DNA from 2 places in the Bacillus sp. OTU2372 genome. Region 2 is predicted to be linked to the other one. Evidence: riboswitches for the same ligand, from Rfam matches in the RefSeq annotation. Region 2 holds a riboswitch; the other holds the start of a gene.
What was found. A riboswitch is a leader RNA that binds a small molecule or an ion and turns the genes downstream of it on or off. The one in region 2 is predicted to bind S-adenosylmethionine.

Region 1 (6,264 bases), on a different contig from region 2:
TTTTTAAATGGGTCGCGCACAAGGACAAAAGCACAATAAAGGGTCACTTCCACAAGTTCCTAAAAACTTAAAAACAGATGGAAAAGATGTCGAGTATTCTTCAGAGTTAGCAGATCACGCTGATCTTGAGGCACAGGCACGCGCTAATGCTGCTAATCAACGTGTGAAAAATCGAAAGTAAAATAACCTCTTAATTAAAAAATAGAGAAGCAGGGCTGCCCTGCTTCTTAAATTAAAGTTGATTTCTGATTTGATACTACCGATTGAAAATCATCCATATACCCAACTAGGTCCCCCCACCCTATTAGGTCGTCATCATCAATCTTCCAAGTATGGTTTTCTGAGTCATGGCGAATAACTGCAAAATCAAAACGATCGGTTGAAAAGATGTTAAAAGCCAATTTTTTACATTGATCAATAAAAAAGTAATCCTCAGCACGATTTACTTTTTCAAAACGGATATAATAAAATAGATTTTTTCTAAACATCAGGGTTGCACCTGCTACTGTATCAGACATAGTATTTTCCGCTCCCTGAACATGAATAAGTGCCTTTTTATTTTTAAAATATATATAAATCGAGTTTTTACCAACAATCGAGATATTTGGATCCTCAAAGACCAACAGTGCATTTTTAATATAATCAGGTCCGTAATAATCATCATCGTCAAATTTAGCTATAATATCATAGCTGGAGTTCAAAACCCCAAAATTTAAACAATCGCCTAAAGTGACATTTTCATACAATTGAAACACTTGGACATTCGGATAGTTCTTTGCCTTTTTAATCCAACGATCAATGTCCATTGAATTTTTATTCAAAATAATAATTAACTCCTTTTCTTTCCATGTTTGTTGCTGATAGTTATTAAAAATATTATCCATGCATTCATCTCTTATTGTACAAGTAATAATGGAAACCACTTTTTCCACTCCTCTCATTGGTTTATGAGTTTATCACCAGTGCCAAAAACTTGGTTAAATTCGGATAGCTATTAAGGGTTTCAATTTGTTTCATATCGTTTTTAAGACTTTCTCTAGCCTTTGAACTATAGCCTGCAGCACCTAAGATATTAATATGACGAATGTCGACTTCTAGCATAAGAATAATGGTCTCAAGGATAGCAATGAATTTTTCTCTGAAGCGTTGAAATTGTTCTGGATTTGTTTGTAGAAGCAGTTTATATTCCTTTAAAACATTATTCATGGTTAGCATATCTGTCATTCTAGCAATCTCTAACGCTAAAATTAACACATCTACTTCATGGTGTTTTAAACAGAATAAACCAAAGTTTCCTACTGCCTCTTTCCACTTTGCCTCCCCAACAGGATGCTCTTGGTGGTATGTGGTCAATTTATTGCTTACTATATATTTTGCACCCATTTGATGTAATCTGTATCCTAATTCCCAATCCTCATAACCGTAATGGTAAAACTCTTCATCAAACATCCCGGCCTGAATTATAAGCTCCTTCCGTATGGACATATTCCCTGTTAGAAATGCCATCCATGGAAACATGAACCCTTCTAATTCTTCGTTGAAATTACTGATGATTCCTTGAAACCATGGGTACGCACGATACGATATTTCTTTGAAGGTTCCCTGAACTATATCGTCTTTTTCGATTAGTGGATACGACGTTTCAAGAGGAAATTTACAATCTTGGAATCTCTCATATATTTTTTGATTCTTTTTTGCTAAGTTTTCGAGCTTTTTCATGATTCGGTCGGAGAATTCTGGGAAAATACATGAATATAACGCTTTTGCATACATTGCCCCTGTTACAATAAGATTTTGGGAATTTTGGTGATAGTTAAAGTGATTCGCGACAAAGTCAGGTTCAGTAATCATTTCTGCATCAAGGAAAATAAGAATGCTCCCCCTTGCAGCTTGAATGCCTAAATTTCTAACCCTAGCTCTACCGAGTTTTTTTGTGTTGCGAATATAATTAAACTGAAAGGGAGGATGGTAGTTTTTTAATGCTTCTTCTGTTTGATCAGTAGATGCATCGTTAATAAAGATTACTTCCATCTTTCTAGTGTTAAAGGTTTGATACTCGAGGGAGTAAAGGGTAAATAAATTTAGTGGATACTTATTTTGTGATGGAATGATAATACTGACTTCAATCTCATGATTCGTATCATCCTGTGAGATTTTACTTGTACCTTTTTCTGAAATTTGGTCAGTATCGTTTTTTCGTTTTCTTATACTTTTTGACCACTTAAATTCGCCGCCCCAGCTTTTTTCACCAGTGCCGTCTCTTAATCTTTCCTGTTCCAAGGAATCAGAGAACAATGGATTACTTCTATTCGTTATAGACTTTGCTGTCATACGGACCTCTTCACTTCCTTTTAGATTATACTAGTCCATTTGGTCTTTATAGGATATGAGGGACAATCGTATCTGACTAAACTTATACCTAATTTAATGGTTTCTGTGCACTTTTTTGTTAACACGAATGTAAATGGTAAAAAAAAAAGAGCCGTGGGCTCTTTTTGTATAAAGGTGATAATGTTTAATTATTCTATAAAGCTACTCTTGCCGATATTTGCTCTTTTTCATATTCTCCTATAATCGGAAAAAAAATAAGTTCATTATTTTGTGTCGAGAGCGCCTCAATTTCTCCCTTTTTCCCTTTTGCAATCCATGTTCCATCTTCAACATGTTCAATCAATTTAATCGAAGGGTCAATTGCATTATTAAACAATCCAGCTAATAACCAATTTTCTTCTTTTTGCTCAAGGTCGGAAATAGCGGTATTGGTTTCACTTGTTGATAAGAGCCCTTGGCTTTCAGGCCGGTTCTGACAGACGTAGACTAAATCTTCAATAACCGCACTTGCTGTGGGATACATCCCTGCACCTGGTCCTTGTAGTGTTATTTGACCGACAATATCCGAAGAAATGTTTACTGCATTCTGAACCCCTTCGACATGATATAAAGGATGCTCATTTCCAACAAGGACTGGTTTAACAGATACCTTTAGTTGATGACTCGATTTGCTTATACTGGCAATATGTTTAAACCTAAGTCCAAGCCTTTCGGCAGTGTCGATTAATTCTCTTGTGATTGAAGTAATCCCTACCCTTTCAACTGCATGCCAATTTGGTTCTTCACCAAAGGCAAGTCTGCTTAAAATCATGGCTTTATAAAAGGCATCAAAGCCTTCTACATCATTTGTCGGGTTGGCCTCAGCAAAGCCGTTTTCTTGTGCTGCTCGTAAAGCTTGGGCAAAAGAAAGCTTCTTCTCTCGCATTTCCGTTAAAATGAAATTCGATGTTCCATTTAAAATACCTTGAACTTGCTGAACACGATTTACATTTAATAATTGTCTTAATGTTTGAATAACCGGAATTCCTCCAGCTACAGTGGCTTCATATCCAACAGAGACATGATGCTCTTTTGCAAGTTCAAGCAGTTCTTGTCCATAGTGTGCGAACATTTCCTTATTTGCTGTAATAATATGACAGCCACGCTCAATGGCTTTCTTTAAAAATATGTATGTTGGGTCTTTATCAACAATGGCTTCGACAACAACATCAAGCTGTGGCAAATTTAGTATATCCGTAAATTCTGTTGTAACTAATACATCTTTGTTAATGTCCCGCTCCTTTTGCTTGTTCTTGATTAGTATGGCAGCCACCTCTACCTTCTTGCCTAAAACGGCTGTCAGTTCTTCCGCATGTGATTGAATCGTTCGATAAAACCCTTCACCAACAGTCCCAAACCCGAGGATTGCCACTTTAATTACAGACATGTTGATCCACCCTTCTTATTATATTTGCATGATCTTTATCAGTTTTTCTAATAAATGAAGAAAAGCCCTCTTATAAGAAGAGGGCTAATTCCTCCTCTTATCTTTCAGGCTAAATAACCTGCAGGAATTAGCACCTTTTCAAGGAATACCTTGATGGTTGCCGGGCTTCATCGGGCCTAGTCCCTCCGCCTCTCTGGATAAGAGTTATATTTTATTTTCATTTAAATTACCAAGTTAAGTTATAAAAAATATTCTAGTTTAATTATTATTAAATGTCAATATATTCTTTTAATTCGATTATTTGATGAACAAAAGCACAAGCGCCTTGAACAGCCCCGACAAGCATAAGAAGCTCAGGGAAAGAAGGCGTTCTTTGCCTTCATTCCCTGAGTGGCTGTAGACCATCGAGGGGCTAGGCGCTGGAGCTGGACGTTGAGAGTCCTTTTATTAACAGTTATCCAAAAGCGAAAATTTTATAATTTCCTAAACGAAAATAAAAACCCGCCGTTTGGCGAGCCTTAAAATTATCATGGTTATCTTTGAAGTTTTCCCTGTGCAAGGCGTATTTGATTTTCCACTTGTTCTGGGGCGGTGCCGCCAAAGCTGTTTCTAACCGCGACTACATGCTCAGGAGCCAATACCTTGTATATATCTTCTTCAAATAAAGGACTAAAGCTTTGATATTCTTCAAAACTTAAATCAAGTAAAAACTTATTGGCTTGAATTGAATATAAGACTATTTTCCCAATCACTTCGTGTGCCTCACGGAATGGCAAGCCCTTTCTAACCAAATAATCAGCAATATCCGTTGCATTGGAAAAATCATTATTGATCGCCTTTCGCATCACATCTTTGTTGACAGTCATCGACTCAATCATTGGAGCTAACAGCTTTAATGACCCTTCAAGAGTCTCTACCGTATCAAACATGCCTTCTTTATCTTCTTGTAAATCTTTATTATAAGCAAGCGGCAAGCCTTTAAGTACGGTTAACAATCCAATTAAGTTGCCGTAAGCCCTTCCTGTTTTACCACGAAGTAATTCTGGTACATCCGGGTTTTTCTTTTGAGGCATGATACTTGAACCTGTACAGAATGAATCATCAAGTTCAACAAACTGGAATTCTTGGCTGGACCAAATGACTAATTCCTCAGAAAATCTTGAAATATGTGTCATAATAATAGACCCAATCGATAAAAATTCCAAAATAAAATCACGGTCACTCACTGCATCCATACTATTTGGATATATGGTTTCAAAGCCTAATATTTCTGCGACTCGTTCACGATTGATTGGAAATGTTGTCCCTGCTAGTGCTCCGGAACCTAGTGGCAGCCAATTAACTCGTTTAAGTGAATCCATAAGTCTCTCTTTATCACGTTCAAACATCCAAAAATAAGCCATTAGGTGATGTGCAAAGGAAACTGGCTGGGCCCGCTGCAAGTGTGTGTACCCTGGAATTAATGTGTGAATGTTCTCTTTTGCCTGCCCAATTAATGCCTGTTGGACATCTTCAATTAACTTAATTAGTTCAGTCGTTTTAGTTCTTAAGTATAGATGCATATCAGTAGCTACTTGGTCATTGCGGCTGCGCCCTGTATGAAGCTTGCCGCCTACAGGTCCGATTTTTTCAATTAAGAGCTTTTCAATATTCATATGAATATCTTCATCTTCAACTAAAAACTCAACTTCGTTAGCATCCACCATTTTCTTTATAGCAAGAAGGCCGTCCTTTATTTTACTAGCATCTTCCATCGGAATAATCCCGCATTCTCCCAGCATTTGAACATGCGCCATACTTCCGGCAATATCTTCTTTCGCTAACTTTTGATCAAAGGAAATTGATGCTGTAAATTCTTCAACGAGCTTATTGGTTTCTTTCGTAAAACGGCCGCCCCATAACTTCGACATTACTGTTCCTCCTTAAATAAGAAAAGCGCAAGCGCCTTGGTCAGCCCCGACAAGCACAAGACAAGCCGGCCGAAAGGTTGCTTTTTAACCTTTTGGACGGATTGACTTGTGACCTCGAGGGGCTAGGCGCTGGAGCTAGACAATTCTCAAAGTCAATTTCTATATTATCTTATCTACAAATAAAGAAGAGAGCCCCCGAAAATGGATTCGAGGGCAATCCGGATTATTATTTTAAAATCGTTTCTTTGTTATTTACTTCAGAATACACCTTAGTTGGCAGCCCCCAAAGCTTGATAAAGCCAACAGCGGCATTATGATCAAAAGCATCTCCTTTAGCATAGGTTGCTAATTCTTCATTGTAAAGGCTGTGTGGTGATTTACGTCCAACCACTGTATGAGTTCCTTTAAACAATTTAACACGGATTGTACCAGAAACTACCTTTTGTGTCTCATCAATAAAAGCATCAAGTGCTGGTTTAATCGGTGAGTACCAAAGACCTTCATAAATAATCTTCGCCATTTGCTGTTCAACCTGTGTCTTAAATTGGGTAACCTCACGAGTTAGCGTTAAAAACTCTAATTCCTTATGAGCATTAA
Region 2 (6,264 bases):
CAACGCAATCACTGAAAAAACAAAAGCCGTCTTCGCAGAAACCATCGGTAATCCAAGTTTACGAGTACTTGATATTGAAAAAGTGGCCGACATTGCCCATGCAGCAGGGGTCCCCTTAATTATTGATAATACCTTTGCCACACCATATCTCTGCCGGCCAATCGAACATGGTGCCGATATTGTCGTTCACTCGGCAACTAAATGGTTATTAGGCAACGGAACCACAACTGGCGGCATTATTGTCGATGGCGGTAAGTTTGATTGGAATTCTCCAAGATTCCCAGGCTTCACCACCCCGGATGACAGCTATCATGGCCTTGTCTATGCAGAAGCCTTAGGGGCAATTGCCTATATCATAAAAGCGCGCGTCCAATTATTACGTGATCTCGGACCTGCACTAAGTCCGCAAAATGCCTTCCTGTTTACATTAGGGCTAGAAACGCTTCATGTGCGGATGAAGGAGCATGTAGCCAATACCAAGCAAATCGTTGATTATTTATTAGCTCATCCGGCGGTGGAGTGGGTATCCTATCCTGGTCATAGTTCACATCCAGATTATCAATTAGCGGAAAAGTATCTGCCTAAAGGAGCCGGCTCAATGGTGGTCTTTGGTATTAAAGGCGGAAAAGAAGCGGGAGCAAAATTGATCAATTCCTTAACACTCTGGGCACATGTTGCCAACGTCGGTGACGCAAAGAGCTTAATTATTCACCCTGCCAGCACCACACATCAGCAGCTCGATGCCGAAGGACTTAAGGCTGCCGGTGTATCAGAAGATTTAATCCGTCTCTCCATCGGGATTGAGAATGTCGAGGATTTAATGGATGACCTTGAGACAGCGATAGAATCTGCGACAGGATTAACCTCACTAAAAGCGAATGCCTAAATTTTACCTACTATTATGTTCAGAAAAAATCGTTGACACCCCATTTTATCCGTGATACGATAACTTTTGTTAATATAATAAGTTTACTTAAATAATATAATGTTTTAATTGAATATAGAAGCTGTAAGCTCTTATCGAGAGAGGTGGAGGGATGTGCCCGATGAAGCCCGGCAACCGTCAATATTTATTGAAATGGTGCCAATTCACACAAAGCGTTTGCTTTGGGAGATGGGAGAAAGGTTTATTTTTGATAATGCCTTTCTGCCCGCGCAGAAAGGTATTTTTATTTTTCTGAAATAATAGAATTCTTTTTACTCTTACAGTTAACCCTATATCCAAGATTTCGATAAAAAGTAGGTGATCAAATGATTTCAATTCAGAATGTTCGGAAAATATTTCCCGGTAAAAAAGGTGAACTTAAGGCAGTCGATGATGTAAACCTTGAGATTAAAGATGGAGAAATCTTCGGCGTGATTGGCTATAGTGGTGCCGGAAAAAGTACGTTAATCCGCATGCTAAATGGGTTAGAGCTCCCAACAGAAGGAAGCGTTACGGTTGCAGGTCGTGTTATATCAAAAGTTAAGGGGTCTGAACTTCGCAAGGCCCGTCAGGAAATCAGCATGATCTTCCAGCATTTTAACTTACTGTGGTCAAGAACAGTCAGTGAAAATATTGCCTTTCCACTAGAAATTGCCGGTGTTAAAGGTCCGCAAAGAAAGAAAAGAGTGGCAGAGCTTGTTAAACTGGTTGGTTTGGAAGGCCGGGAAAACGCCTATCCATCAGAGCTTAGCGGTGGTCAAAAGCAACGGGTTGGAATTGCCAGGGCACTCGCGAATAATCCAAAGGTATTACTTTGTGACGAAGCAACTTCAGCGTTAGATCCTCAGACAACAGATTCAATCCTCGAATTGCTGGTGGATATCAATAAACGCCTAGGTTTAACAATTGTGTTAATTACACACGAAATGCACGTTATTCGAAAAATCTGTCACCGCGTGGCTGTTATGGAAAGCGGCAGGGTCGTTGAGCTTGGTTCAGTGCTGGATGTCTTTAAAAATCCGCAGCAGCCAATCACGAAGCGATTTGTCCAGCAAGTATCAGAGAATGAAGATACAAAAGAAGCGGCAGATCATTTGCTTGAGCGTTATCAATCTGGTCAGATTGTTCAATTAACCTTTATTGGTGAATCAGCTGAGCAGCCAGTTATCACAAATTTAATCCGTCATCATCAGGTCACGGTTAATATTTTACAAGGCAAAATAGCGCAAACGCAAAATGGATCATATGGAACCCTGTTCATTCATATCGATGGCGACGACAAGGAAGTTAACCATGCAGTTGATTTCATTCGCGCTCAAGCTGTAGGTGTGGAGGTGGTTACAAATGATTAAACATTATCTTCCAAATGTTGACTGGTTAATCATGTGGGAAGAAACAAAAAATACACTTTACATGGCAGGTATTTCCGTTGTAGCAACCTTCATTTTAGGTACCTTACTAGGATTAGTTTTATTTCTTACTTCCAAAGGGAACCTCTGGGAAAACAAACCAATCAACGCTGTGATTAGTGCCATCGTCAATATTTTTCGCTCGATTCCGTTTATTATCTTAATTGTATTATTAATCCCGCTGACCACCATATTAGTTGGATCGATGATCGGTGAAAATGCAGCATTGCCTTCTCTTATTATTGGTGCGGCTCCATTTTACGCAAGAATGGTGGAAATTGGCCTTAGAGAAATTGATAAAGGGGTCATTGAAGCTGCCAGATCAATGGGGGCAACTACTGGGACGATTATCTGGAAAGTTTTATTGCCAGAATCAATGCCAGCCCTTATTTCTGGAATCACAGTTACCGCAATTGCTCTTGTTGGGTATACAGCTATGGCAGGTGCGATCGGTGCCGGCGGCCTTGGGAACCTTGCGTATAACTATGGTTTCCAAAGAAACCAGAACGACGTTACACTAATTGCAACAGTTATTATTTTAATTATCGTTTTTGTGATTCAGTTTATCGGTGATTTTATCACTTCAAAATTAGATAAAAGATAAAAGGAGAGGTCAACATGAAAAAATGGTTAACATTAGTTTTAACAGCAGCACTTGTGCTAGCATTAGCTGCATGCGGAAAATCAACTGACAAGTCTGAAGGTACAGACACGAAAAGCAGCACAACCAAATTAGTGGTCGGAGCATCTACTGTTCCACACGCAGAAATCTTAGAAAAAGCAAAACCAATTTTAAAAGAAAAAGGTATTGACTTAGAAATTAAGACGTTCACAGACTATATACTTCCAAACAAAGCTTTACAGTCAAAAGAGCTAGATGCAAACTATTTCCAACACATTCCATACCTGGAGTCACAAAATAAAGAGTTTGGCTATGGTTTCGTTAATGCTGGCGGTATCCACATCGAGCCAATTGGAATTTATTCTAAGAAATACAAGAAACTAAGCGATCTTCCTACTGGCGCTCACTTAATCATGAGCAACTCTGTCGCTGACCACGGCCGTCTGCTTTCATTATTAGAAGCACAAGGACTTATCAAATTAAAATCGGGCATTGATAAAACAAAAGCAGAAATCAAAGATGTTGTAGAAAATCCTAAAAAACTAGTATTTGATGCAGATTACGAAGCAAAACTTTTACCACAAATCTATAAAAACGGTGAAGGCGATGCCGTTTTAATCAACTCAAACTATGCTATTGATGCAGGTTTAAACCCAATTAAAGATTCAATCGCGATTGAAGACAAGAACTCTCCATATGTGAACGTCATTGCGGTTCGTAAAGGTGATGAAACCAAACCAGCGATCAAAACACTTGTAGAAGTTCTTCACTCTAAAGAAATCCAAGACTTCATCCTTGATAAATACAAAGGTGCAGTTGTACCGGTTTCTGAGTAATATATAATAGGTAAAAATGGGTAAGTCAGTGAGTGATTCACTGGCTTTTCCTCGTTTGTTTGAATACATGAAACAGGTTGATTGGGTAAAAATAGAAAAGTATTTATAGTCTATTACAGTTGGAAATGATAAAAAAATGAGGTATGATTCTATTCGGGTCTATTCTACATAAGGGGTTATTATCAGAATCTTCATTCAAATGTTCTGTTTGTATTCTCAATTAGTTTTATCTTAATGAAAATAGCTCTTTGTTTCTACTGTTTAAGAGTTGCTAATACATTTCATTTGTTATAAGATTGTAATGAGAATAAAATGAGAATAGAACTACAAACAAACTTGCATTGCAAGCTAACAACACTTTCTTTTCGGAGGTATAAATATGGCTGGATCAACTTTAACGATCAAAGATTTACATGTAGCAATTGATGGGAAAGAGATATTAAAAGGTGTTAACCTTGAAATAAAGGGTGGAGAAATTCACGCAATCATGGGACCAAACGGTACTGGTAAGTCCACCTTATCATCTGCCATTATGGGACATCCAAAATATGAAGTAACTAGCGGTTCGATTACTCTAGACGGACAAGATGTTCTTGAAATGGAAGTAGATGAGCGCGCACGTGCAGGACTATTTTTGGCAATGCAATACCCAAGCGAAATTAACGGCGTCACAAATGCCGATTTTTTACGTTCGGCGATTAACAGCCGTTTAGGTGAAGGAAACGAAATTTCGCTTATGAAATTTATTCGTAAGATGGATAAGCAAATGGAATTCCTTGAAATGGACCTGGATATGGCACAGCGTTATCTAAATGAAGGATTCTCCGGCGGTGAGAAAAAGCGTAACGAGATTCTTCAATTAATGATGATTGAGCCAAAGATCGCGATCTTGGATGAAATTGACTCTGGACTAGATATCGATGCCCTAAAGGTTGTTTCAAAGGGTGTTAATGAAATGCGCGGAGAAGATTTCGGCTGCCTAATTATCACGCACTATCAACGTCTTTTAAACTATATCACTCCTGACCATGTGCATATTATGATGCAAGGCCGTATTGTTAAATCAGGCGGACCAGAGCTGGCACAACGCTTAGAAGCAGAAGGATATGACTGGATCAAACAAGAGCTTGGCATTGAAGATGAAACAGTTGGGCAAGAAGCGTAACTGAGTGTTAGGAGGATTACAATGACAACAGAAACCAAATTACCAGTTGATCAGGAATTTGTCCGCTCGTTCTCGAAAGAAATGAATGAGCCTGCTTGGTTTGAAGAATTCCGGCTTAAAGCACTAAACGAATTCGAACAGCTTTCCATGCCAAGACCTGATAAAACCAAAATAGAGAAATGGAATTTCACACAATTCCAACAGCACACAGTCAAAAGTGATGCCTATCCATCACTAGATGCACTTCCAGAGGAAGTAAAAGCATTAATAAATGTAGAGGATCAAAATAAAAATCTCTATATCCAGCGAAATCAGACTCCTGCCTTTTTAACTTTATCTGAAGAGCTGAAAAGTAAGGGTGTTATCTTTACGGATCTATTGACAGCTGCAAGAGAACATGGCGACCTTTTGAAAAAGTACTACATGACTCAAGCCATCAATATGGATGAAAACCGTTTAACTGCCCTTCATGCAGCATTAGTAAACGGAGGAGTTTTCTTATACATTCCGAAAAATGTGGAAATTAAAGAACCAATTCAGGCAGTGTTTGTACAAGATCATGCTGAGGCAAACCTATTTAACCATGTGATTGTAGTGGCAGAAGATAATAGTGCTGTCACATATGTAGAAAACTACATTTCTACAGTGGAAACCTCAAATACTCTTGCAAATATTTTGACTGAGGTTATCGCCAATGTGAATGCAAAAGTCCAATACGGGGCTGTTGATTATTTGGCAAAAGGGATTACCACTTATGTCAACCGTCGTGGTGTAGCAGGTAGAGATTCCCGGATTGAATGGGCTCTTGGCCTTATGAACGAAGGAAATACTATTTCTGAAAACACAACAAACTTACTTGGCGATGGCTCAACTGGCGATACGAAAACTGTCGTAGTCGGCCGTGGTGACCAGACGCAAAACTTTACGACAAAGGTTGTTCATTTCGGTAAAAATACGGTCGGAAATATTTTAAATCATGGGGTTGTAAAAGATAGTGCGACTTCCATCTTTAACGGTATCGGTAAAATTGAACATGGTGCATCGAAATCTGATGCAGAGCAAACATCCCGTGTCCTTATGCTAAGTGAAAAAGCACGTGGAGACGCTAATCCAATTCTTTTAATCGATGAAGATGATGTTGTTGCAGGTCATGCTGCCTCTGTAGGACGCGTTGATCCAGTTCAACTTTATTATCTAATGAGCCGTGGAATCTCAAAAACAGAAGCAGAGCGCTTAGTTATTCATGGTTTCCTTGCACCGGTTGTTACCCAACTTCCAATTGAAGGAGTAAAGAAACAATTAACTGA

Region 1: another riboswitch for S-adenosylmethionine. It lies ahead of AAHB15_RS05140 (homoserine dehydrogenase); the one in region 2 lies ahead of AAHB15_RS11875 (methionine ABC transporter ATP-binding protein).

The regions. Positions count from the first base shown of each region.
Region 1 covers NZ_JASATK010000002.1:25,820-32,083, forward strand. The annotation lists gene AAHB15_RS05125 (YfhD family protein) at 8-181, shown strand; gene AAHB15_RS05130 (glycosyltransferase) at 228-884, opposite strand; gene AAHB15_RS05135 (glycosyltransferase family 2 protein) at 946-2,331, opposite strand; gene AAHB15_RS05140 (homoserine dehydrogenase) at 2,525-3,757, opposite strand; SAM riboswitch class I at 3,852-3,961, opposite strand; gene argH (argininosuccinate lyase) at 4,291-5,667, opposite strand; gene AAHB15_RS05150 (argininosuccinate synthase) at 5,894-6,264, opposite strand, start outside.
Region 2 covers NZ_JASATK010000005.1:243,946-250,209, forward strand. The annotation lists gene AAHB15_RS11870 (O-acetylhomoserine aminocarboxypropyltransferase/cysteine synthase family protein) at 1-886, shown strand, start outside; SAM riboswitch class I at 1,015-1,121, shown strand; gene AAHB15_RS11875 (methionine ABC transporter ATP-binding protein) at 1,252-2,277, shown strand; gene AAHB15_RS11880 (methionine ABC transporter permease) at 2,270-2,938, shown strand; gene AAHB15_RS11885 (MetQ/NlpA family ABC transporter substrate-binding protein) at 2,953-3,792, shown strand; gene sufC (Fe-S cluster assembly ATPase SufC) at 4,172-4,957, shown strand; gene sufD (Fe-S cluster assembly protein SufD) at 4,979-6,264, shown strand, end outside.